3 regions of the Mesorhizobium sp. M0633 genome follow, and region 3 is predicted to be linked to each of the others. Evidence: riboswitches for the same ligand, from Rfam matches in the RefSeq annotation. Region 3 holds a riboswitch; each other region holds the start of a gene.

Region 1 (7,619 bases), on a different contig from region 3:
TAACCGACTTTCTTTGGGTTTTTGGATTCGATTGAAGCATACAGCCGCTCCCATTTATGCGCATAATGTAGGCGCATATGAGCGTGCATGCAACCTCTCATCCCTCCATCTCTTCCCTTAGCATCTCGAGTTCCAGCCATTCCTCCTCGAGCGCTGCCAGTGTGACGCGCTCCTTGTCGAGCGCGGCAATCGTCTTCTGGAACGAGGCCGGGTCGCGCTCGTAATAGGCCGGATCGGCGATGTTGTTCTCCAGCCGCGAGATCGAGGCCGACACCGCCTCGATCTTCTTGGGTAAGGTTTCCAGCGCGAATTTCTGCTTGAACGACAGTTTCTTGGCCGGGCCCTTCGGTGCGGCCGCTTCGTTCCTGCTTGCCGCCGTCGCTTCACCGGCTTCTGCTTTTGGCCGCGCCCTGCGGTCGTCCAGCCTGGTGCCGCCGCGCTGCGCCAGCATGTCGGAATAGCCGCCGGCATATTCGATCCAGCGGCCGTCACCATCCGGCGCGATGATGCTGGTCACGGTGCGGTCGAGGAAATCGCGATCGTGGCTGACCAGGATCACCGTGCCGGCAAAACCGGCGACCAATTCCTGCAGCAGCTCCAGCGTCTCCATGTCGAGGTCGTTGGTCGGCTCGTCGAGCACAAGCAGGTTTGCCGGCCGCGCCAAAACGCGTGCGAGAATCAGCCGTGCCCGCTCGCCGCCCGAAAGCTCGCGCACCGGCGTGCGCGCCTGTTCCGGCTTGAACAGGAAGTCTTTCATGTAAGAGACGACGTGGCGCTGCTCGCCATTGATGACGAGGTTCTCGCCGCGCCCGTCGGTGAGATACTGCGCCAATGTCTCCTGCGGGTCGACGGCTTCGCGCTTCTGGTCGAGCGTGGCGATCTCCAGATTTGTGCCGAGCCGCACCGTGCCCGCGTCCGGCTTCAATTCGCCGGTCAGCATCTTCAACAGCGTCGTCTTGCCGGCGCCGTTCGGCCCGACCAGACCGACGCGATCGCCGCGCTGGATGCGGGTCGAGAATCCCTTGACCACGGTCAGATCGCCAAAGCTCTTCTCAATGTTCTTGGCTTCGATCACCAGTTTGCCGGATTCGGCGGCGTCGCTGGCTGTCATCGTCGCCGCACCCTCGGCGCCGCGGTGGCCGCGAAAGCGCTGGCGCATGGTCTGCAACTCACCGAGCCGGCGCATGTTGCGCTTGCGCCTTGCCGTCACGCCATAGCGCAGCCAGTGCTCCTCACGCACGATCTGGCGGCCGAGCTTGTGCTGCTCGCGCTCTTCCTCCTCCAGCACCGTGTCGCGCCATTCCTCGAAATAGGCAAAGCCCTTGTCGAGACGGCGAGTCTGGCCGCGGTCGAGCCAGATTGTGGCGCGCGACACGCGTTCGAGAAAACGGCGGTCATGCGAGATGACGACCAGTGCCGAGGAGGTGCGGGCAAGCTCCTCCTCCAGCCATTCGATGACCGAAAGGTCAAGATGATTGGTCGGCTCATCGAGGAGGAGAATGTCGGGCTCCGGCGCCATGACGCGGGCGAGGGCGGCGCGCCGCGCCTCGCCGCCGGAGAGGTCGTTCGGCCGTTCCTCGCCGGTCAGGCCGAGATGCTCCATCAGATAGGTGGCGCGGTAGGGATCGTCGGCCGGCCCGAGCCCCGCCTCGACATAGGCGCGGACAGTCGCAAAGCCGTCCATGTCGGGCATTTGCGGCAAGTAGCGCACGGTCGCCGAAGGCTGGCGGAAGACTTCGCCGTCCTGCGGTTCGATCAGCCCGGCGGCGATCTTGAGGAGCGTCGACTTGCCAGAGCCGTTGCGGCCGACCAGGGCGATCTTGTCGCCAGCAGAGGCCGTCAGGGCGGCACCGTCGAGCAGCGGCGTGCCGCCAAAGGTCAGCTTTATCCCGTCGAGATTGAGAATTGGCGGCGCCATGTCGGCTTTCTGGGCTCAGCTTTCCGGAAGAGGATAGGGATGTGCGAGCAGCAGCGCGCGGCCGCTGGCCAGCGCGATTTCCAACCGGCCCCTGACCTCGTTGGAAATGGTCAGCGACGAGCCGAACGCAACCTCGACATGGTCGAGCGGCCATTTGGCACCGGTGACGCTCAGGCCGGCGAGATCGGAGAAGCCGAGCACCGAAAACAGCGTGCCGTCGGCATAGTCGAAGCCAGTCTTTCCCGGCAGCAAGGGAATGCCTTCCTGTGCGCCGCTGGTCAAAAGCACTTCCGTCCCGCCTTCCGCCAGCCGGACGCTTAGCGCCAGATGCAGGAAGATGTGGTCGGTGCGTTTGCCGCCGAAGGCGCCTGCGAGCACAAGGCTTGTCGCACCGCGTTCGAGCGCGGCGGCGATAGCGAGTTCACCGTCGGTCTTGTCCTTTTCAGCGGGAAACACCTGCCGTGGCACGGCGGCCAGATCTTCCGGCAAATCGGCAGGCACCGAATCGAAATCGCCGACCCAGAGTTCCGGCCTCAGGCCCAGCATACGGGCATGGCCGATGCCGGCATCGGCAGCGATGACACGCGAGCCTTCGACCTGGCGGTCGAGCAGCGGCGTGCGGATGAGATCGCCGCCAAGCAGGATGGTGAATGTGCTCATATCTCGTGGCCCTTACCAGCCCTGCCCCGGAAACGGAAGATGAAACGGCAGACGAAACGGAAGGCTGGGCTTTGGATGCCCGGCAAACTTCCGCTTGCGCAGCACTTCGGCCGGGCCTATGTGTCGCAACGCTCTAACGGGGTGCCGGACGCGATTTTCGCGGACCGGCTGAGAGGCAAGACTGCCAACCCGCTGAACCTGATCCGGTTTGTACCGGCGGAGGGATTAGACGTTTCGGACAGCCCGACGCCTCAATTCCTTTCAACGCGAACGAAGGAGGCGCCGATGCGCAGTTTTTTCCACTCTCTTGTCTCAATTGTCCTGCTTGCGGCATCCGCGCTCGCCTTGCCAGGGCAGGCATCGGCACAGGATAGACTGACGGTCTATACCTATGAAAGCTTCACCGCCGATTGGGGTCCGGGACCGGCGGTGAAGAAGGCCTTCGAGGCCGAATGCAGTTGCGTCGTCGAATTCGTCTCGGTCGCCGACGGCGTGGCGCTGCTCAATCGTGTGAAGCTGGAAGGCGCCGCGACCAAGGCCGATATCGTACTTGGCCTCGATACCAACTTAACCGCCGACGCCAAGGCAACCGGCCTGTTTTCGCCGCACGGCGCCGTGTCGGGCGTCAGTGTGCCGGGCGGCTGGAGCGACGATATTTTCGTGCCGTTCGACTATGGCTATTTCGCCGTCGTCTACGATACCGAAAAACTGAAGAGCCCGCCGAAGAGCCTCAGGGAATTGGTCGAGGGCGATGCCGGAGAGAAGATCGTCATCCAGGATCCGCGCACCTCGACGCCGGGCCTTGGCCTGCTGCTGTGGGTCAAGTCGGTCTATGGCGACAAGGCGCCGGAAGCCTGGGCCAAACTCAAGGCGAAGGTGCTGACGGTAACGCCGGGCTGGAGCGAGGCCTACGGCCTGTTCACCAAGGGCGAGGCGCCGATGGTGCTGTCCTACACCACCTCGCCGGCCTACCACATGGTTGCCGAAAACACCGAGCGCTACCAGGCGGCGTCTTTCGAGGAAGGCGAATATCTGCAGATCGAGGTCGCGGGGATCACCACCAAGGGTGCGAAGAACCCGCTGGCGGAAAAGTTCATCGCCTTCATGACCGGACCGAAATTCCAGAATGTCATTCCCGAAACCAACTGGATGTTCCCGGTCGGCAAGACCGACAAGCCGCTCAACCCGGCGTTCGACAAGCTGGTCAAACCGACCAAGACCTTGCTGTTCAGCCCGGAAGAGGTCGCCGCAAATCGCAAGGCCTGGGTCGACGAGTGGCTGGCGGTGATGAGCAAGTAGGGCTCAAGCCTCGTCGGATGTTTGCGCCAAGCCACCCCCCTCTGGCCTGCCGGCCATCTCCCCCCCCTCAAGGGGGAAGATCGGCAGCTTTGTCGCCTCTCCTCGTCCTGCCACTTGTGAGATTGGCGAAGGCGGCTGAGTGCGCAATCTCCCCCCTTGAGGGGGAGATGGCCGGCAGGCCAGAGAGGGGTGGGCTCGGCCATTGCCAGGTATTTCCTTCGATCAACACCTGTCGTAGTGTCGGGTAGCGCGACATGCGTACGCGTCATCCGGCCGATCCCCGCGTCACTGCCGGCATCGTCGCGCTCGCCGCCATCGCGCTGCTGATCGGCGGTGCATTCGCCGGGCTCGTCGTCGAAGCCACACGCGACCTGTCCGGCGCCGCCGCCGCTTTCGATTCCTATCTCTTGCGCGTCGTCCGTTTCACGCTCTGGCAGGCTCTGCTGTCGACCCTGCTCTCCGTTGCACCGGCGCTGTTCGTCGCGCGCGCCCTGTCGCGGCATCCGCGTTTTTTCGGGCGAGGCTTCATCCTCCAGCTTTTCGCCGTGCCGCTGGCGCTGCCGGCCATTGTTGCCGCACTCGGTGTCTTGGCACTCTATGGCCGCGCCGGGTATTTCGCCGGCACGCTCGGCGCGATTGGCGGGCAGAGCTGGCCCGGCATCTATGGCCTGTCGGGCATTCTCGTCGCCCACGTCTTCTTCAACCTGCCGCTGGCGACGCGGCTGTTCCTGGAAGCGCTGCAGACCGTGCCGGCCGACCAATGGCGGCTGGCGAGCCAGCTTGGCATGGGTGCTGCGCCGGCCTTCCGGCTGATCGAATGGCCGCCGCTGCGTGCGGCCCTGCCGGGCGTTGCCGGGCTCGTTTTCATGCTGTGCATCACCTCTTTCACCATCGTGCTTACGCTCGGCGGCGGGCCGCGCGCGACGACGCTGGAGGTTGCCATCTACCAGGCATTGCGTTTCGACTTCGACCCGGCGCGGGCTGTGACGCTGACCCTGCTGCAGATTGCCCTGACCTTCGTCGTCGTGCTGGCCTTGACGCGGCTCGGCGCCAATATGGTCGGGGATGCCAATCTGCCGGTGGCGCCGCGCCGGTATTTTTCAGCCGGTGCGACCGAGACCGTGCTGAACGCACTGGCGATCGGGCTCGCACTGCTGTTTGTCGCCGGGCCGATGGCGGCCACGTTGGCAGCCGGGCTTGGCGCCGATCTCGGCCGCCTGGCCGGCGAGAGCGCGGTGCGGCAAGCGACGGCGACCAGTGCCGTGCTTTCCCTCCTATCGGCGCTGCTCTCTGTGGCGTTGTCGCTGTCGCTGGTCATGGCGCGCCGGGCGCTGGCGCTCACCCGGCGGAGCGGCAGGAGGACGCTGCTCGAACACCTGGCCGACACCGGTGCGGGGTTCGTCCTGGTGGTGCCGCCCATCGTCATCGGCGCCGGCTGGTTCCTGCTCTTGCGCACCGTCGGCGATGTCTTTGCGATCGCCCCTGTCATGGTCGTTGCGGTCAATGCGGTGATGGCGATGCCGTTCGCCATCCGCGCCATCCGCCCTGCCTATGACGCGGCGAGCGAACGCCACGAACGGCTCTGCGCACAGCTTGGTATCTCGGGCTGGAACCGGTTGCGGCTGGTCGACTGGCCGTTGCTGCGGCGGCCGCTCGTCACCGGCTTCGCGTTCGCCATGGCGCTGTCGCTCGGCGATCTCGGCGTCATTGCGCTATTCGGCAGCGATTCCGTGCAGACCTTGCCCTATCTGCTGCTGGCGCGCATGGGCAGTTACCGCACCGAGGATGCGGCCGGCCTGGCGCTGCTGCTCGGCCTTGTCTGCCTGGCGCTGGTGTTGGCCGCAGACTGGCTGGGAAGGAGGGAGAAATCATGATGCCGACCAGCCCGGAACGGTCCATTTCTGTCGAAAAAGGCGCGGCCGTGCGGCTCGATAATGTCTCTTTCAGCTATGGTGAAACGCCGCTTATGTTCGATGTCGATTTCCCGGCGTCGGAAATCACCGCCATCATGGGGCCGAGCGGTTCGGGAAAGTCGACACTGCTCAATCTGGTGGCCGGCTTCGAGACGCCGCGGTCGGGCCACGTGCTGATCGGCGGCGCCGACGTCAGCACTGCGCCGCCATCAGCGCGGCCGGTATCGATGGTGTTCCAGGAAAACAACCTGTTTGCCCATCTTTCCGTCGAGCAGAATGTCGGGCTCGGCCGCTCGCCTTCGCTCAGGCCGAGCGAGGCCGATCGCGCCGCAATCGCCGCAGCGCTGAAGCGCGTCGGCCTTGCCGGCAAGGAAAGCCGGCTGCCGCGCGAACTCTCCGGCGGCGAGCGGCAGCGCGTCGCGCTCGCCCGGGTCCTGGTGCGCGACCGGCCGGTGCTGTTGCTCGACGAGCCGTTCGCTTCGCTCGGACCGGCACTGCGCGACGACATGCTCGACCTGGTGGCCGACGTCCATTCGGAGCAGCGCATGACGGTGCTATTCGTCACGCACCAGCCGGACGATGCGCGCCGTATCGGCCAAAACATGGTTTTCCTGGATGGTGGCACGGTTGCCGCGACGGGCACCGCGGCCGATTTTTTCGTCGGGGCTGGACCGGAGGCATTCCGACGCTATATCGGCTCGGGTCCGTTTGCGGTTGGATCACGAGATGTTGCCCGGAAGCGGACATAATTTATGGTCAAACCGGCGGAAGGCGAAGCGGCGCTTGCTTGCCATGGTCGAGGTAGTGTGGCTAGGTCCGCCAGGAGCTGGTCCGGCCTAGACCGTGATTTGCCCTTGCTGCCTCGTATCTGTCGGACGCACGAAGGACGCCGTAGCACTTGATTTTGCGCGTGATGCTTTCCGGAAATCGCGCCCGATTTTCGCGGTCACGTGCCAGGACTTGAAAGGAAGCCGATCTGCCGACCGGCATCGACAATCGGAGGGTGAACCCGCTGGCGCGTTTTCTGGCGCTGGCCGGTCTCGCCGTGGCGCTGGCAAGCTGCCAGATGTTCACGCCTCCCGACGTGCAGGAATCAGGCTTCCAGCCCTCCGACAAGCCGATCACGGTCGACAATGTCGCCGCCAACGGCAAGCTCGCCCAACTGGCGAAGGCGCAGCACCCGCGCATCCTCGCCACCTATGGCGGCGAGTATTCCGACCCCAAGCTCGAGCGCATGGTGGCCAAGATCGTCGGCAGACTGACCGTGGTGTCGGCCAACCCAACCCAGACCTACCGCATCACCATCCTCAACTCGCCCAACGTCAATGCCTTCGCGCTGCCGGGGGGTTATCTCTACATCACCCGCGGCCTGCTTGCGTTGGCCAACGATTCAGCCGAGCTTGCCGCCGTCATTGCGCATGAGATGGGCCACGTTACGGCCAACCACGGCCTGCAGCGGCAGCAGCTGGAAGCCGAGGAGGGGTTGGCGACCAAGGTCGTTTCGGACGTGCTCGGCGACAACCCGACGGCCAAGGCGGCGCTGATCCGCGGCAAGCTGAGGCTGGCCCAGTTCTCGCGCAATCAGGAGCTGGAGGCCGACGCCATCGGCATCAAGTCGATCGGCGAAGCCGGTTTCGACCCCTACGCCGCCGGCCGCTTCCTGCAGTCGATGTCGGCCTATACCGATTTCCGCTCGATCAGCGGCGCCACCGACGCCAGCCTCGACTTCCTGGCGACGCACCCCAACACGCCGCAGCGTATAGACCTCGCGCAGCGCCACGCCCGCCAGTTCGGCGCGCCCGGTGTCGGGTCGCGCGACCGCGATTCAT
Region 2 (7,619 bases), on a different contig from region 3:
GGCACGTAGAGATCGCCGCCCTCGCGGTATTTCGCCGCCATCGCCGCCATGCCCTCTTTCTGCGCCTCGGCACGGATGTCGTGGGAGATACGCATCGAGCAGAATTTCGGCCCACACATCGAGCAGAAATGTGCCAGCTTGTGCGCCTCCTTGGGCAAGGTCTGGTCGTGGAAGGACCGCGCGGTTTCGGGATCGAGCGACAGATTGAACTGGTCCTCCCAGCGGAACTCGAAGCGCGCGCGGGAAAGGGCATCATCCCTGACTTTCGCCGCCGGATGGCCCTTTGCCAGATCGGCGGCATGGGCGGCGATCTTGTAGGTGATCACGCCGGTCTTGACGTCATCGCGATCGGGAAGGCCGAGATGCTCCTTGGGCGTGACATAGCAGAGCATGGCGGTGCCGAACCAGCCGATCATGGCAGCACCGATGCCTGAGGTGATGTGGTCGTAGCCCGGCGCGATGTCGGTCGTCAGCGGTCCAAGCGTATAGAACGGCGCCTCGCCGCAAACGGCGAGCTGCTTGTCCATGTTCTGCTTGATCTTGTGCATCGGCACGTGGCCGGGCCCCTCGATCATCACCTGGCAATCCTTGGCCCAGGCGATCTTCGTCAGCTCGCCGAGCGTTTCCAGCTCGGCGAACTGCGCCGCATCGTTGGCATCGGCGATCGAGCCCGGACGAAGGCCGTCGCCGAGCGAGAAGGAGACGTCGTAGGCTCTGGCGATGTCGCAGATCTCCGCGAAGTGCTCGTAGAGGAAGCTTTCCCGGTGATGGTGCAGGCACCATTTTGCCATGATCGAGCCGCCGCGCGAGACGATGCCCGTCACCCTGTCGACGGTCAGCGGGATATAGTGCAGCCGCACGCCGGCATGGATGGTGAAATAGTCGACGCCCTGTTCGGCCTGTTCGATCAGCGTGTCGCGGTAAACCTCCCAGGTAAGATCCTCGGCAATGCCGCCGACTTTCTCGAGCGCCTGGTAAAGCGGCACCGTGCCGATCGGCACCGGCGAGTTGCGGACGATCCATTCGCGGATGTTGTGGATGTTGCGGCCGGTCGACAGATCCATCACCGTGTCGGCGCCCCAGCGGATCGCCCACACCATCTTTTCGACCTCTTCAGCCATCGACGATGTGACGGCGGAGTTACCGATATTGGCGTTGATCTTGACCAGGAAATTGCGACCGATAATCATCGGTTCGCTCTCGGGATGATTAATGTTGGCGGGAATGATCGCGCGTCCGCGCGCCACCTCGTGGCGGACGAATTCAGGCGTGACGAAGTCGGGGATCGCCGCGCCGAAGGCCTCGCCGTAGCGCTCAAGCTTGCCGTGCAGGATCTCGCGACCAAGATTCTCGCGGATGGCGACGAACTCCATTTCGGGCGTGATGATGCCAGCGCGCGCATAGGCAAACTGTGTCACCGCCTTGCCGGTCTTGGCCCGGAGTGGCCGGTTGCGGACTGGAAATTCCGGTGTTAGGCGCTCGCCCGCCGCAAACCCATTGTCTTCTGGCCGGACGTGGCGGCCGTCATAGGCTTCGACATCGCCGCGCGCGGTGACCCATTCATGGCGAAGCCGTGCAAGGCCGTTTTCGATGCTGGTTTCGACAGTCGGGTCTGTATAGGGGCCTGACGGATCGTAGACGGTGACGGGCGGCTCGCCGGCCGTCGGATGGACGGAGATTTCGCGCATCGGCACTTTGATCTGCGGGTGGATGGTGCCGGGCTTGTGGATCTTCCGCGAGGCGGGCAGCGGTCCCGTCGACACGGCGGGGGTGAGGGCATTCATCTTGAGGCTCCTTTGCTCATGCATTGGAGACCCAGTTCTGTGCCGGAAGGATGAAAAGACGCTTCTGTCGACCTGCCGAAACAGGACCTCGGGCGTGAACTCCCGCAAAGCGCTTGCACCGTCCCTACGCCAGTATGAACTGGATCAGGTTCAACGGGTCACTGCGCCGCGAAAGCCAGCAGTATCTCAGCCCCTTGCCGGGACTCCCCTGGTGAATGCCCCAGGTTGAACGGGCCGGCGCGGCTTTGTCAAGCGCATTTGGCCCGTCCGTGCGACCGGCGAACTTAGCGCCGCCGTCCGAGAATAGCCGTGCTTGCGGCACCACGTCACCGATTTCGCCAAGAAGGACGCCTTTCTGAGTCGGTTTTGAAATTCAGGGAGGAGCTGAGAGACATCGATACCCGTAGCCGCGCCGAAGGTTCGCTCGACCACCCTGCGGCAGAATTTGGAGCTATTCTGACCGTCGAATCGACGGATGATCTCGACCATCAAGTGCAGGTGCCCGTGAGGTTGAGCCATAGGCGCCATTGGCGAACAGATGCTTCACCCAGCGCTAGTCTAGAGCGGCGGACTTTCATGTGAGTCCATACCCTGCGGCTGCGAAGTAATTTCTGCATTCTGTTGGAGAGAAGAGATTGCAGATATCGCCAATGGCCTGCCACAGGGCGTCGATGGTTCTGATGGCCTTTGCGCGCAGGTGCGCCTTGAGCTTGGCAAATGCCATTTCGATGGGATTGAGATCTGGGCTGTAGGGCGGCAGGAAGAGCAGCCATGCGCCTCTGGCCCGGATCGCTGCCTCGGCGGCCGGGCTCTTGTGGGCAGCGAGATTGTCGAGGATGACGACATCGCCCTTTGCCAGCGTCGGAGCGAGCTGCGTTTCGACATAGGTTTCGAAGATGCGCCGGTTCATCGGCGTGTCGATAACAAAAGGGGCCGTGAGCCCATGACAGCGCAACCCGGCGATGAAGGTCTGCGTCTTCCAATGCCCGAACGGTGCCTTTGAGCGCAGCCGTTGGCCCTTTAGGCAGCGGCCGCGCAGACGTGTCATCTTCGTAGTGGTTCCGGTTTCGTCGATGAACACCAGCCGATGTGGCTCAAGCCGCATCCGCGGCTGGCGCCTGGTCTGCCACTCCTGCCGCGCCTTGCTGACGTCGGGACGATCTTGCTCGCTGGCCAGCAGCGTTTTTTTGAAGCGATAGCCATTCCTGATAAGCCAGCGCGAGATCGAGGCAGGAGCGACCTGGACGTCTGTAGCAGCGGCCAGCTCGGCGGCAAGCTCCGGCATGGTGGTGTCATCCTTCTCGGCCACACGGCCAAGCAGGAACGCACGATGCGGGTCGAGCTTGGAATGGCGGCGGCCACCGCTGGCCTTGGGCGCCAGGCTCTCGGTCTTTCGATAGTTCCTCATCAGGATCACGACAAACGAAACCGACACCCCAAAATGTGCCGCCGCCGCACGCCGCGAGTGGCCAGCCTCGACAAACCGCACAACACGTTCACGCAAATCGAGCGAATAGGGCTTGGGCATGGCAAATCACCTCCTACAGGAAGTGAATCATGAACCACGCCTCACTGGAATCCCTCGCGATTCAAACTGAACGTCCGACGCTCTAGCGCTTGCCCTGACAACCTCCCGGAATTACCTCGCGCGGACGACCGCGACGTCGAGGCTTCGACATCAGCTGTCCGAACTGCACCCACCGCTCGTCTGTCAAATCAAACCAGGACCGCTTCGTCTTCTTGGCAATCTGGCGTCTGCCCCTGCTCTGTCCACATCCTGTTTGGGTGGAAGGCCACCACCCAGCGGAACCCTCAGAGAAGGAAACCGTCCAGATCTGGCTAGACTGCTCGACGATAAGTCCAGAGCTGTGCCGGCGGTATGTTGCGGACAACGAAGTGATAGTGGGAAACCACGTAACGGTCTGGCATCTTGATCACCGGCGACAGAGGTCCATATGTGATCTGAATTAGGGGCCGGCCGGCAGGAATGCGGGCAAGCAGATCCTCAACCAGCGCGACACGCTGTTCCATTGGAAAGCTCAACAGTGGGACTGCACTTACAACACAATCGAACTGTTCACCTTTGCGGTCACCCAAAGCTTCGTCCAGCGTAAATGCGTTGCCCAACCTGAAGTCCACATTCGGGAAGCGTTGCACCAGGCAGTTGTAGAAAATGTTGGAATATTCGACTGAAACCAGCTGGTGCGGCTTGATTCCCCTAGCCAGGATCGCCTTTGTGATGACACCAGTTCCCGCGCCGAGCTCCAGAATCGACAATCCTGACCGTGGATTCACCACGCTTGCCATCCGGCGTGCCGCATAAACCGAAGTGGGAATAAGGGCTCCCACGCCCTTCTTGTCCTTCTGCCAGCCTTTGAAGAATTGGACTTCTTCCTCAAACCGTTTGCCGAGCCGCTCCTTCAGTCGCAGAATCATATCTCCTCCTTGCATCAGCCGCTTACCCAGCGTCATGTATCTCGCAAAGCGCGTTTTTGCCAATCTCGGCACGGTTTAAAAGCCGGTTAAGACTGCTTGCGTGTCAGGGCGCGCTCAGCATGAATTGCCCGTTAACGCGCTTTCGTGTTTGCTGGGTCTATGTCACGCCCTCGCTTGCTGCCCGAAAGAGTTTCCCGAGCTATGCGTATCTGCCCGGCAAACATCCGCATCCGGTGCGCGATCCCTTGGGCCATAGTTACCGAACAGATCCGGTGACGGTCGCCGTTGGCGAAGCGCTCGGCTCAGATGTGTTTCGATGGGGGATCGATCTTTTCAACCACGGCTACTACTGGGAAGCGCATGAGGCTTGGGAGCCTCTTTGGCACGCTGCCAAACAAAGCGCTCAGCACCGCCTGTTCTTCAAGGGGCTGATCCTGTTGGCGGCGGCCGGGGTGAAGATCCGCGAGGGCAAGCGGGTCGCTGCGGCGCGCCATGCTACAAGAGCTGCAGGGCTTTTTCGTCAGGTGGTGAGAGTGCCGGGCGGCCTGTTTGAGAAAGCACTGGGAATGACACCCGCCGCGCTCGCTGAACATGCCCAAGCGATCGTAGCTTACCCGGTTGTTCTGCGGGAGCCAAAGCCTGCCCAGCCTGAGCCCGTCTTTGATTTCATACTCGCACCAGGATCCGAGAGCGATCGGCAATTCAGTGGTCCAAGCTAACTTTGTCAGCAGGAAACGAGGCCTTTGAAAACCGCTCACCACCCGCATGCGTCACAAACAATAAGAGTGCAGTGATGTTTTATAGGCAACTCGCGGCCGCTTCGATGTCGATGGTCTTGAAGGTCGGGGGCTGACCGGTCGCGCTCGTAGCCATCGATTGATGACAGAGATGCCGGCCAGGCTTCAATGACGGGGATGGCGAAAAGCTGAGTGCTCGGGCTTGCGGGCCGAGCTTGTCGGCCGCTCGATGGAAAGTGTCATTTGAGGTGGGGACTCTGCCGCGTGCAGCTGGAAGACTCGTTCGTCCAGTTCCTTGTCTACTTCCGTGAGACGATGATTGAGGCGAAGGTAGTCTGTCCAGGTCGGCGTGCGGAATGTTTCTGTCCATTGCATAGGCTTCTGAAGGTTGCGCTGGAGCGTCCAGTTCCGCGCACCCACGCGGCTGTGTACATGACGCCGCTGCCGCATGAGGTCGAGGAAGGCCTCGAGATTTCTCTCGGCTATCAGGTATTCGACCTTGACCACGATCGGGCCGCTTCTCGGCTTCAAATTGAGAGCGACAGCTGGGGCGTCGAATTCGCCCAAAGGATCGGGTTCGGATTCGCGGCGCTCGCGAAGAGGAAACAGAACGCCGGCTGCGGCGACGAGCAACAGGGCTGCAGCGGAGCCCTCCAGCGCCCAGGTCAGGGAATGGTTCTGGGAAACCGTGCCCCACACCCAGCTGCCGAGCGCGATGCCACCATCAATCAAGGCATAGTAGATCGAGATTGTGCGCCCCACGACCCAGCGCGGGCTCGCCAGCTGCACGCTCACACCGACCCCGGACCAGGCGGTGACCCAGCCGGCGCCACCCAAGGCGAGTGCAATTGCCGCCACCGCAATCGAAGATGTCATTGCCAGGGAGAGAGAACACGCCGCGCAGGCGACGCAGGAGAGCCTCATCAGCCTTTCTTGCGACAAGCTCCGTCTGAACAGGCTGTTGGAGAGGCCGGCGAAGACGGCACCTGTCCCGAAGCCGGCCATGAGCGCGCCATAGGCAAGCGGGCCTCCTCCCAGCTGGTCGCGGACAACCACCGGCAGCAGCGCGAGTATGGCGATGCTCGCCAAGCCAAAGAGGGTACCGCGCGCGATCGCAGTCTTGATTTCCGATGACATCGCGGTGAAGCGCAGCCCATCATAGATCGCCGTCCTCATCGGCTCACGCGGCAGTGGCGAAGAACGAACCTTCCACTTGAAGCGCCAAATAGTGGTCAAGGGTACGAAATAGGTGAGCGTGGTCACGGCAAATGCCGCCATGAGGCCGAATGAGGCAACCACAAAGCCGCCGAGCGCCGGGCCAACAGTCCGGACGGTGTTGAAGCCAACAGAAAGCAGGGTGACGGCAGCGGGAACATCGCGTCGATCCACGATATCGCCAACCGACGCTTGCCAGGCCGGATCATTGAGAGCACCGCCGCTTGCGATCAAGAAGCTGAAGCCGAGGATCATCCACGGACTGACAAAGCCCAGCGCCACGGACGCGGTCAGCATCGCGGACGCAATCACCATAAGGCACCGACCGGCGAACATGACCCGGCGCCGGCTGAAATTGTCGGCGAGAGCCCCGGCAAAAACGGACAGGACGAAAGCGGGCAGGTTCGACGAAGCCTGCACCAACGCAACCATCAGATCGGAAGTCGAGATCGTCGCCATCAGCCAGCTGATGGCGACAGTCTGCATTAACCAGCCGAGGCTTGAAACCTGCGTCGCGAGCCAGATCGAACGAAAGGTGGGCTGCAAAAGTGGCCCAAAGGTCGTTGGTGCAGCCAAATCTTCGTTTGATCCAGCCACCCTACTCATTTTGCGAACCCTTTGCTTTCCGTTATTAGCGCTTCCCATGTAATCTAGGCTGAACCGTGGCGGCTGGAAGAATAGAGAGGAACTGTTTGCCTCCGGCGAGTGCAGAACAGTTTCCTCGGCATTGAGGGTTGCGGCACGCAGGCGTGGGCCGGCTCACTCGCCTTCGAAGATATCTGGTAAGGTCGGATTCACTTGTCGCTTAACGCACCAGGCTTCATCAACGCGCACTTTGCCGAGCGATGCCTTTTCGCGAAACGCGACCCTGTGCTTTTGTTGGAAACTCATTCATCAGCGGCGTTCGATGCGCTGCGTGTGGCTTAGGGAGAGTGAGGACGCTTGCAGATGTTTGACAGGATCGATTCACTGATAGACGCAGACGATTGCCGGGCCGTGATCGAAGAGGCGCGCGCCTTGCTGCTTCAGCTTGAACAAAGGTCTGGTGCGCTCACGCATGCGATAGACGACTTTCTGCTCGACCTGATAACGCTGGCTTTCATTGTTGAATGTTACGGACGCGGCTTTGAACTTTTGGCGCGAACGCTGGCCCGTAGAAGACTGGCAAAGGTCAGGCTTTTGTCGGAAGGGGTCGATTCCGCCAGAGAGAATGACGCCCAAAGCTTGTTGCTAACCGGCTATCGCGCCGCGTTCCGCCACAGTGACAAAGGCAATTGACGACGTTCGACCGCCAAAAAAATAGGCGGAAAACCGGGCCCTTTATGAGGCAGACTGGGTGTGGATTGTTCCACGAATCTGAAACTGCGGGTCGATTTCGTGGCGTCCGGCCGTCCGCTGGCCTTCATCGCGGCAGTCGCCGCCCGCCGCCTCAGATGCCGCCCATGCA
Region 3 (7,619 bases):
TCGGGATCGAGCGACAGGTTGAACTGGTCCTCCCAGCGGAACTCGAATCTGGCCCGCGACAGCGCGTCGTCGCGGATCTTCGCCGCCGGGTGACCCTTCGCCAGGTCGGCGGCATGCGCCGCGATCTTGTAGGTGATCACGCCGGTCTTGACGTCGTTGCGATCGGGAAGGCCGAGATGTTCCTTGGGCGTGACGTAGCAGAGCATGGCGGTGCCGAACCAACCGATCATCGCCGCGCCGATGCCGGAGGTGATGTGGTCGTAGCCCGGCGCGATGTCGGTCGTCAGCGGGCCAAGCGTATAGAACGGCGCCTCGCCGCAAACGGCGAGTTGCTTGTCCATGTTCTGCTTGATCTTGTGCATCGGCACGTGGCCAGGCCCCTCGATCATCACCTGGCAATCCTTCGCCCAGGCGATCTTCGTCAGCTCGCCAAGCGTTTCCAGCTCGGCGAACTGCGCCGCATCGTTGGCATCGGCGATCGAGCCGGGACGAAGGCCGTCGCCGAGCGAGAAGGAGACGTCATAGGCGCGGCAGATGTCGCAGATCTCCGCGAAGTGCTCGTAGAGGAAGCTTTCCCGGTGATGGTGCAGGCACCATTTTGCCATGATCGAGCCGCCGCGCGAGACGATACCCGTGACCCGGTCAACGGTCAGTGGGATGTAATGCAGCCGCACGCCGGCATGGATGGTGAAATAGTCAACGCCCTGTTCGGCCTGTTCGATCAGCGTGTCGCGGTACACCTCCCAGGTCAGATCCTCGGCAATGCCGCCAACCTTCTCGAGCGCCTGGTAGAGCGGCACCGTGCCGATCGGCACCGGCGAGTTGCGGACGATCCAGTCGCGGATGTTGTGGATGTTGCGGCCGGTCGACAGGTCCATCACCGTATCGGCGCCCCAGCGGATCGCCCAGACCATCTTTTCGACCTCTTCGGCCATCGAGGAGGTGACAGCGGAGTTGCCGATATTGGCATTGATCTTGACCAGGAAATTGCGGCCGATGATCATCGGCTCGCTCTCTGGGTGGTTAATGTTGGCGGGAATGATTGCGCGTCCGCGCGCCACCTCATCACGCACGAAATCCGGCGTGACGAAATCGGGCAGTGTCGCGCCGAAAGCCTCGCCGTCGCGCTCAAGCTTGCCGTGCAGGATCTCGCGACCAAGGTTCTCGCGGATGGCGGCGAACTCCATTTCGGGTGTGATGATGCCGGCGCGCGCATAGGTAAGCTGAGTCACCGCCTTGCCTGACTTGGCCCTCAGCGGCCGGTTACGGACTGGAAACTCCGGCGTCAGGCGCTCGCCTGCGGCGAATCCGTTGTCTTCCGGCCGCACGTGGCGGCCGTCATAGGCTTCGACATCGCCCCGCGCCGTAATCCATTCGTGGCGAAGCCGGGCAAGGCCGTTTTCGATGCTGGTTTCGACAGTCGGGTCTGTATAGGGGCCGGACGGATCGTAGACGGTGACGGGCGGTTCGCCGGCCGTCGGATGGACGGAGATTTCGCGCATCGGTACCCTGATCTGCGGGTGGATGGCACCGGGCTTGTGGATTTTTCGTGAGGCGGGCAGCGGTCCCGTCGAGACGGCGGGGGTGAGGGCATTCATCTTGAGGCTCCTTTGCTCGTTGCATTGGAGACCCAGTTCTGTGCCGGGAGGATGAAAAGACGCTTCTGTCGACCTGCCGAAACAGGATCTCGGGCGTAAACTCCCGCAAAGCGCTTGCACCGTCCCTACGCCAGTATGAACTGGATCAGGTTCAACGGGTCACTGCGCCGCGAATGCCAGCAGTATCTCAGCCCCTTGCCGGGACTCCCCTGGTGAATGCGTGAGGTTGGACGGGACGGCTCCGGTTTGTCAAGCGCGTTCTGGCCGCGGCTGATCGGCCGCCGGTCAGACCGTGCGGAAAAAATCGTGCATGTCTCGGCGACAAGTCAAGCGTCGGAGATGAAGGCAGGGACAAGGGAATCGCAAACCGTCGGACTAAAAATCGATCCTGATGATCACACCTTCAATGGGGACCAAAGGTTTGCGCGTAGATCGCCTCGATTCTTCCTACCTCGTCATTGGTCAGCGCGGCGAATTCCTTTTCGCGCGCGCGGTTCGATAGATGTCCATCATTCTGGTGAAGAAAACGGAAGAGCAGATCGATCAACCGCTCGGGCATGTCGATAAAGGCGTCCACCTGCTGCCGGAACTGATCGTAGCGCTGCAGAAATGCGGTTTCCTCGGGAAGGTCCCGTTCGATCGTCCGCTGAACGCAGGCATAGAGGAATTCGGCGTGCGGGGTTGCATCGAAGAACCGGTAGAAATCACCGGTGTCATTCAGCACCCGGACGTTGAATTGCGGCGTCGGTTCCCATTCCACCAACGGCAGAAGGCGCTGCGAATAGCTCTCGAGCACGCCCCTGTACTCGTTGATCTGGTCCAGGATCGCGGCCGAGACGGGAAAGACAACTCCCGGCGGATTGAAGCCGCGCATGGCAAGGACGTGGTGGATTAGGTAGCGGTGAATGCGGCCGTTTCCGTCCTCGAACGGGTGAATGTAGACAAAGCCGAAGGCGAGGATTGCGGCGGCTACGACTGCATCAAGGTTTTGCGCGGGGCCCTGATCGAACGCCGCCATTCCATCAATTAGCCGCGGCAGGTCCTCGGGCCGAGCGCTGATGTGATCGGGCAAGGGCGTGCCGTTGTCTCGGTCATGCTCACCGACGAAACCTCCTTCTTTTCGGAAGCCAAGTCTTACGAAACGGGCGTCGCCAAGTACAATTCTTTGCAGACGCAGCAGCTCATCGCGATTGATCGGCCAGCGGCCGGATTCGCCGATGGCGCGGCCCCAGCGCTGGATGCGATCTTGCGGCGGGTGCTCGCCCTCGATCGCATAGCTTGATCGCGAGTCTTTGAGCAAAAGAAAGGCGGCGGTCCGAGCAAGAAGGTCGCGCGGCACGTCCGCTACGATTGCCTCCGCGCGCCGCGGTAGTTCAAGGCCGATGAATTTTTCGAGAATCTTGGTGCGGAACACCAGAGGGCAGAACTCACGCGTGCCGGGGAGATTGTCCCTTACGCGGTAGCGCGAAGCGGTCTTGTCGGGTCCCGGCCACTGCAGCTCGGGATCGACAACCGGAATGTATCGTCCGGCCTTCGCGTCCGGCAGATCGATACGCGCGCCCCTCAGCCATTCATATAAAAACCAGATGCGTCGGGCATAACTGCCGGTCGGGCTTTCACGGACCAGCGCCTCGATCGGCGCGGGACCGGTCACTTGGAACAGCCGCTTGAGGACGGCAAGGTTCAGTCCCTCGTACTTGAGCGCAAAGGTCAGGTGGCCTTCGAGGGTAGGATTTGGGGCATGGCGGGGGGTCATGATCCGCCAGCCATCCCGTTCGGTAATGCGATGATGCTCGCCCGTGGCGAACAACCTACGGGGCAAGGGCACGGCGAGCCTGTAGGCTCCGATCAGGGCGCTGTACCCGGCCGGGGTCGCCGTTTCAGGAAGGCGGATTTCCTGAAAAACGGTAACAGGACCTGAAAATTGGTGCTGTTGCACCGCAGGCATGAAAAGCGAATCCTTCCATCGAATTTTGGTTAGTTCGGGCCAAAACCTATGAAAAATGATCCTATCCCATGAAAATTGATGCCACAAGACAAATTTTCCGAAAACCGATTCTAAGACGGTGCTGAAGTCGATCAAGCAAGAACTCCGCCACCGGCTCAAGGAAGCGACTTCAGACAAAAAGGTGAGTCCAGGAACCGCCATTCGCCCGTCTGTTAGTCACGAGGCCGGCACGGATGGCCCGCCTTACGTCGAGCCGGATTGCTCGAGGAGCAGCGCGCCGTTCGGGGCTCACTCATAGAGCGCTCCGGCGCGCGATCCCGATTTGATAGCCGCGATCACGCTCGCGACTGATCTTGGTGACGTGGCGGCGTCGGAGTAGAAAAGTGATGCAGGATCTCGGTGGCGTCGTGTGTGTGTGTGTGTGACCTGAAATGAGTTCTCTACGGTATGGGGGGCGGCACGCAGCGCGCGCGTCTTCTCGGCAAACAGATCGACGAAGCGGCACCGAAGGGAAGTTCCCGGCATTCATTCTCGCCATCGCTGCCCCAATTTGCCGACCGGACTGCCGATCGATCTCGGCCAATACCTTGCGCGCGCAAGGGCCGAAGCTGAACTGGGCGGCACCTGCTCATTCGGGAGCTAACTCATGCTTGGCGCGCTAGCCCGAGAGAGCTGTGCCTGATCGAATGCGTGAAATCGTAGCTCGGGGTGGAGAGGCTGACGCGGTCATCTGTCACCCGCCTTCGGGCTGTAACGGAAAGCGCGACATCGTCTCCAATGCTCGTTCCCCACGTCGAGGGCCCAGCGGCTTGGCTGCGGGGGGACTGTCAGCTAGTGGCCGCTGGGCCTTGACGACCAGCGAGCGTAAGAGGAGGCCCTGTGCTGGCTGACGAAAACTTGCGAGCAAAGCCGCGGAAAAGCATCATTCGAACGAATTCTTTCGTCGAGACGAGGAGGCAGTGAGCGGTAGCCGCCGCTTTGAAGCTCTCCGGCAGCTGCTACGCTGGTCGTTCAGAGGGTCGCAGCTGCGCTTGCGCCGTCATATCAGATAAGTCTAATATAATCCGCGCCTGGCCATCGAACGCCGCGGCGCCCTCGGGTCGGCGCTATTCATCGGGTGGGCATGTCGGGCACGCAAGGGAGGACGAAATGAGACTGGTTCAGTCATTTGCATTTGCTGCTGTGCTGCTTCTTTCGTCTGCATTGTCTGCGGCCCCCCACTCGGCTCGTGAGGACATCGAAGCGGCGTTGGTAAAATTCATGGACGCCTTCAACAGCGGAAACGCAGCAGCGGTAGGTCAAATGTATACCGACGATGCCGCCCTGCTGCCACCCGACGGCAAACGCATCGATGACCGCAAGGGCGTGGAAGAATTCTGGCAGGGCGCAATCAAGGCCGGGATGAAGAATCTCACCCTGAAGGCGCTGGAAGTGGAAGGGAGCGGGAATCTCGCCTACGAAGTTGGCGCATTTACGCTCAGTGTGCCGAGCAAAGGCGGTGCCCCTTCCACCGTTGCGGGCAAGTACATTGTCGTTTGGAAAAAAGGGGACGACGGGACATGGCGCCTGCATCGGGACATCTGGAACTTAGGTGCGGCCGAATAGATTCCGCGACCCGTGAGGCCGGCGCGGCTTGCAACAGTTCCAACGAAAGTCCATGGCAATAGCTGATGTGACTGAATTGATTAACAAAATTGAACAGACTTGATGGGTCTGCTCATCGAGTCGGCTCTGGATCTATCGCGCTACCGATCAGGGAGGCGGTAAGATTCGAGCTCAGCAGAACGGCTGACCACCACTTGCCGGGACTAGAGTGTTCTCCGGCTCGGCGCGCCGCTGAGGACTCTTGTTCATTTGGTCATGCGCAATCCGTGGTTCTCCAAGAACCCGTCCATCTCGTCGAATGCCATCTGAGCCGAGACAACTAACTATCATTGGGCAAGTAGCGGCTCAACGGCTCCAGAAGAAAGCAGCCCCCCTATGCTCGTTCAACATTCGAGATCGCATCGGGCAAGTCTTTCCACGTCCGGGTACGCCATGCTGCTTCGACCGCCCCTTTTTTCTTGCGAATTTAGGAATTCGAGCTTTTCGGTTGTTCCGATCATCCATTTGGGAAACGACCGATGCCGGCAAGCAAGGTTTTATGGGGCCAGATCCTCACCGCCTTTCTGATCGTCGTCGCGACAACATGGGGAGCAACACAGTGGACGGCAGGGCGGCTCGGCTTTCAAAGCCAACTCGGTCCGCCGTGGTTCGAATTGGCTGGACAGCCCGTTTACCCGCCGCCAGCCTTTTTCTGGTGGTGGTTTTTCTACGACGCCTACGCGCCGAAGGTCTTCCTGGAGGGCGCGGCGATTGCGGCGAGCGGAAGCCTCATGGCTATCGTCGCAGCGATCGGGATGTCGCTGTGGCGGGCGCGCGAGGCAAAGGATACCACGACTTACGGCTCGGCGCGCTGGGCGACGCGAGACGAAATCAAGGCCGCTGGGATGATCGGTCAGGATGGGGTGATCCTGGGTATGTTGGGCCGACACTATCTGCGCCACGACGGTCCGGAACACGTGCTATGTTTCGCACCGACCCGAAGCGGCAAAGGCGTCGGCCTGGTCGTACCGTCACTACTGACCTGGCCGGGTTCGGCAATCGTCCACGACATCAAAGGCGAAAACTGGGAACTGACGGCCGGATGGCGGGCTCGTTTCGGCCAGGTGCTTCTGTTCGACCCGACCAATGCTGGATCCGCAGCCTACAATCCTCTGCTGGAGGTGCGACGGGGCGAGTGGGAAGTTCGAGATGTGCAGAACGTGGCGGATGTCCTGGTCGACCCAGAAGGCACATTGGAACGCCGCAACCACTGGGAGAAGACCAGCCATGCGTTGCTGGTCGGCGCAATACTGCACGTGCTCTATGCGGAGAAAGACAAGACCCTCGCAGGCGTGGCGAACTTCCTTTCCGATCCAGAGCGGCCAATCGAGGCAACGCTGCGCGCCATGATGCTGACGCGGCATTTGGGTGATGCAGGCCCGCATCCCGTCGTGGCGTCGGCTGCTCGGGAACTGCTTAACAAGTCCGAGAACGAGCGTTCCGGCGTGCTCTCGACGGCCATGAGTTTTCTGGGCCTCTACCGCGATCCAGTTGTGGCCAAGGTGACGTCATGCTGTGACTGGCGGATCGCAGACCTTGTCGAGGAGGCACGGCCGACGACGCTCTATCTGGTCGTGCCGCCATCGGACATCAGTCGCACAAAGCCGCTGATGCGACTCGTGCTTAACCAGATCGGCCGCAGGCTCGCCGAAGATCTTCACGCGAAGGATCACCGGCAGCGTCTTTTGATGCTGCTGGACGAGTTTCCCGCGCTCGGCAGGCTCGATTTCTTCGAAAGCGCGCTGGCCTTCATGGCCGGGTATGGCATCAAGTCGTTCCTGATTGCACAATCGCTCAATCAGATCGAGAAGGCCTACGGACCGAACAATTCCATCCTCGACAATTGTCATGTGCGGGTGAGCTTCGCCACGAATGACGAGAGGACGGCCAAGCGCGTCTCAGACTCTCTGGGGACCGCGACCGAGTTGCGCGCCATGAAAAACTATGCGGGGCACAGATTGTCGCCCTGGCTCGGGCATCTGATGGTGTCGCGGCAGGAAACGGCGCGTGCACTGATGACGCCGGGCGAGATCATGCAGCTGCCGCCTACCGAGGCGATCATTATGATCTCGGGCCAGTTCCCAATCCGTGCGAAGAAGGCACGCTACTTTGCCGACCCGCGTCTTGCCGAGCGTGTCTTGCCGCCACCAAGGACCGGAGGGACAACGCAGAACGCTCGCTCTGACGACTGGACCAACACGACACTTCTTGCTGAGCCGGAAGGCAAATCTCGCAAGCTGAGGCTTGCCAGGGATCAGCAGGACGAGGATCCGGCCAATGGCGGCATTCGCCGCCAGCCCGAGCTTCCCGAACACGAAGACATCGCGCCGGAACGAACGCCACGCTGCGACGATGAGTTCGACCTCGACAGGGACGAGCCCGACGATGACGCCGTTCGTCGCCGCAGTGTCGATCAAGCCATGAGACGC

What was found. Region 3 has a riboswitch for thiamine pyrophosphate ahead of thiC (phosphomethylpyrimidine synthase ThiC). Riboswitches for the same ligand answer to the same signal wherever they lie in the genome.
Region 1: another riboswitch for thiamine pyrophosphate. It lies ahead of thiB (thiamine ABC transporter substrate binding subunit); the one in region 3 lies ahead of thiC (phosphomethylpyrimidine synthase ThiC).
Region 2: another riboswitch for thiamine pyrophosphate. It lies ahead of thiC (phosphomethylpyrimidine synthase ThiC); the one in region 3 lies ahead of thiC (phosphomethylpyrimidine synthase ThiC).

Annotation. Positions count from the first base shown of each region.
Region 1 covers NZ_JAMYQC010000008.1:158,051-165,669, reverse strand. Annotated here, with positions in the region: gene NKI47_RS11220 (ABC-F family ATP-binding cassette domain-containing protein) at 98-1,918, opposite strand; gene NKI47_RS11215 (thiamine diphosphokinase) at 1,934-2,578, opposite strand; TPP riboswitch at 2,706-2,820, shown strand; gene thiB (thiamine ABC transporter substrate binding subunit) at 2,864-3,877, shown strand; gene thiP (thiamine/thiamine pyrophosphate ABC transporter permease) at 4,132-5,751, shown strand; gene thiQ (thiamine ABC transporter ATP-binding protein) at 5,748-6,539, shown strand; gene NKI47_RS11195 (M48 family metalloprotease) at 6,794-7,619, shown strand, end outside.
Region 2 covers NZ_JAMYQC010000064.1:5,050-12,668, reverse strand. Annotated here, with positions in the region: partial or broken gene thiC (phosphomethylpyrimidine synthase ThiC) at 1-1,784, opposite strand, end outside; TPP riboswitch at 1,888-2,004, opposite strand; gene NKI47_RS33645 (IS630 family transposase) at 2,359-3,312, opposite strand; gene pmtA (phospholipid N-methyltransferase PmtA) at 3,624-4,220, opposite strand; gene NKI47_RS33635 (DUF309 domain-containing protein) at 4,340-4,939, shown strand; gene NKI47_RS33630 (MFS transporter) at 5,123-6,778, opposite strand; gene NKI47_RS33625 (hypothetical protein) at 7,121-7,450, shown strand; partial or broken gene NKI47_RS33620 (aldehyde dehydrogenase family protein) at 7,602-7,619, opposite strand, start outside.
Region 3 covers NZ_JAMYQC010000073.1:234-7,852, forward strand. Annotated here, with positions in the region: partial or broken gene thiC (phosphomethylpyrimidine synthase ThiC) at 1-1,598, opposite strand, end outside; TPP riboswitch at 1,703-1,819, opposite strand; gene NKI47_RS34085 (Fic family protein) at 2,002-3,546, opposite strand; gene NKI47_RS34090 (YybH family protein) at 4,696-5,151, shown strand; gene NKI47_RS34095 (conjugal transfer protein TraG) at 5,670-7,619, shown strand, end outside.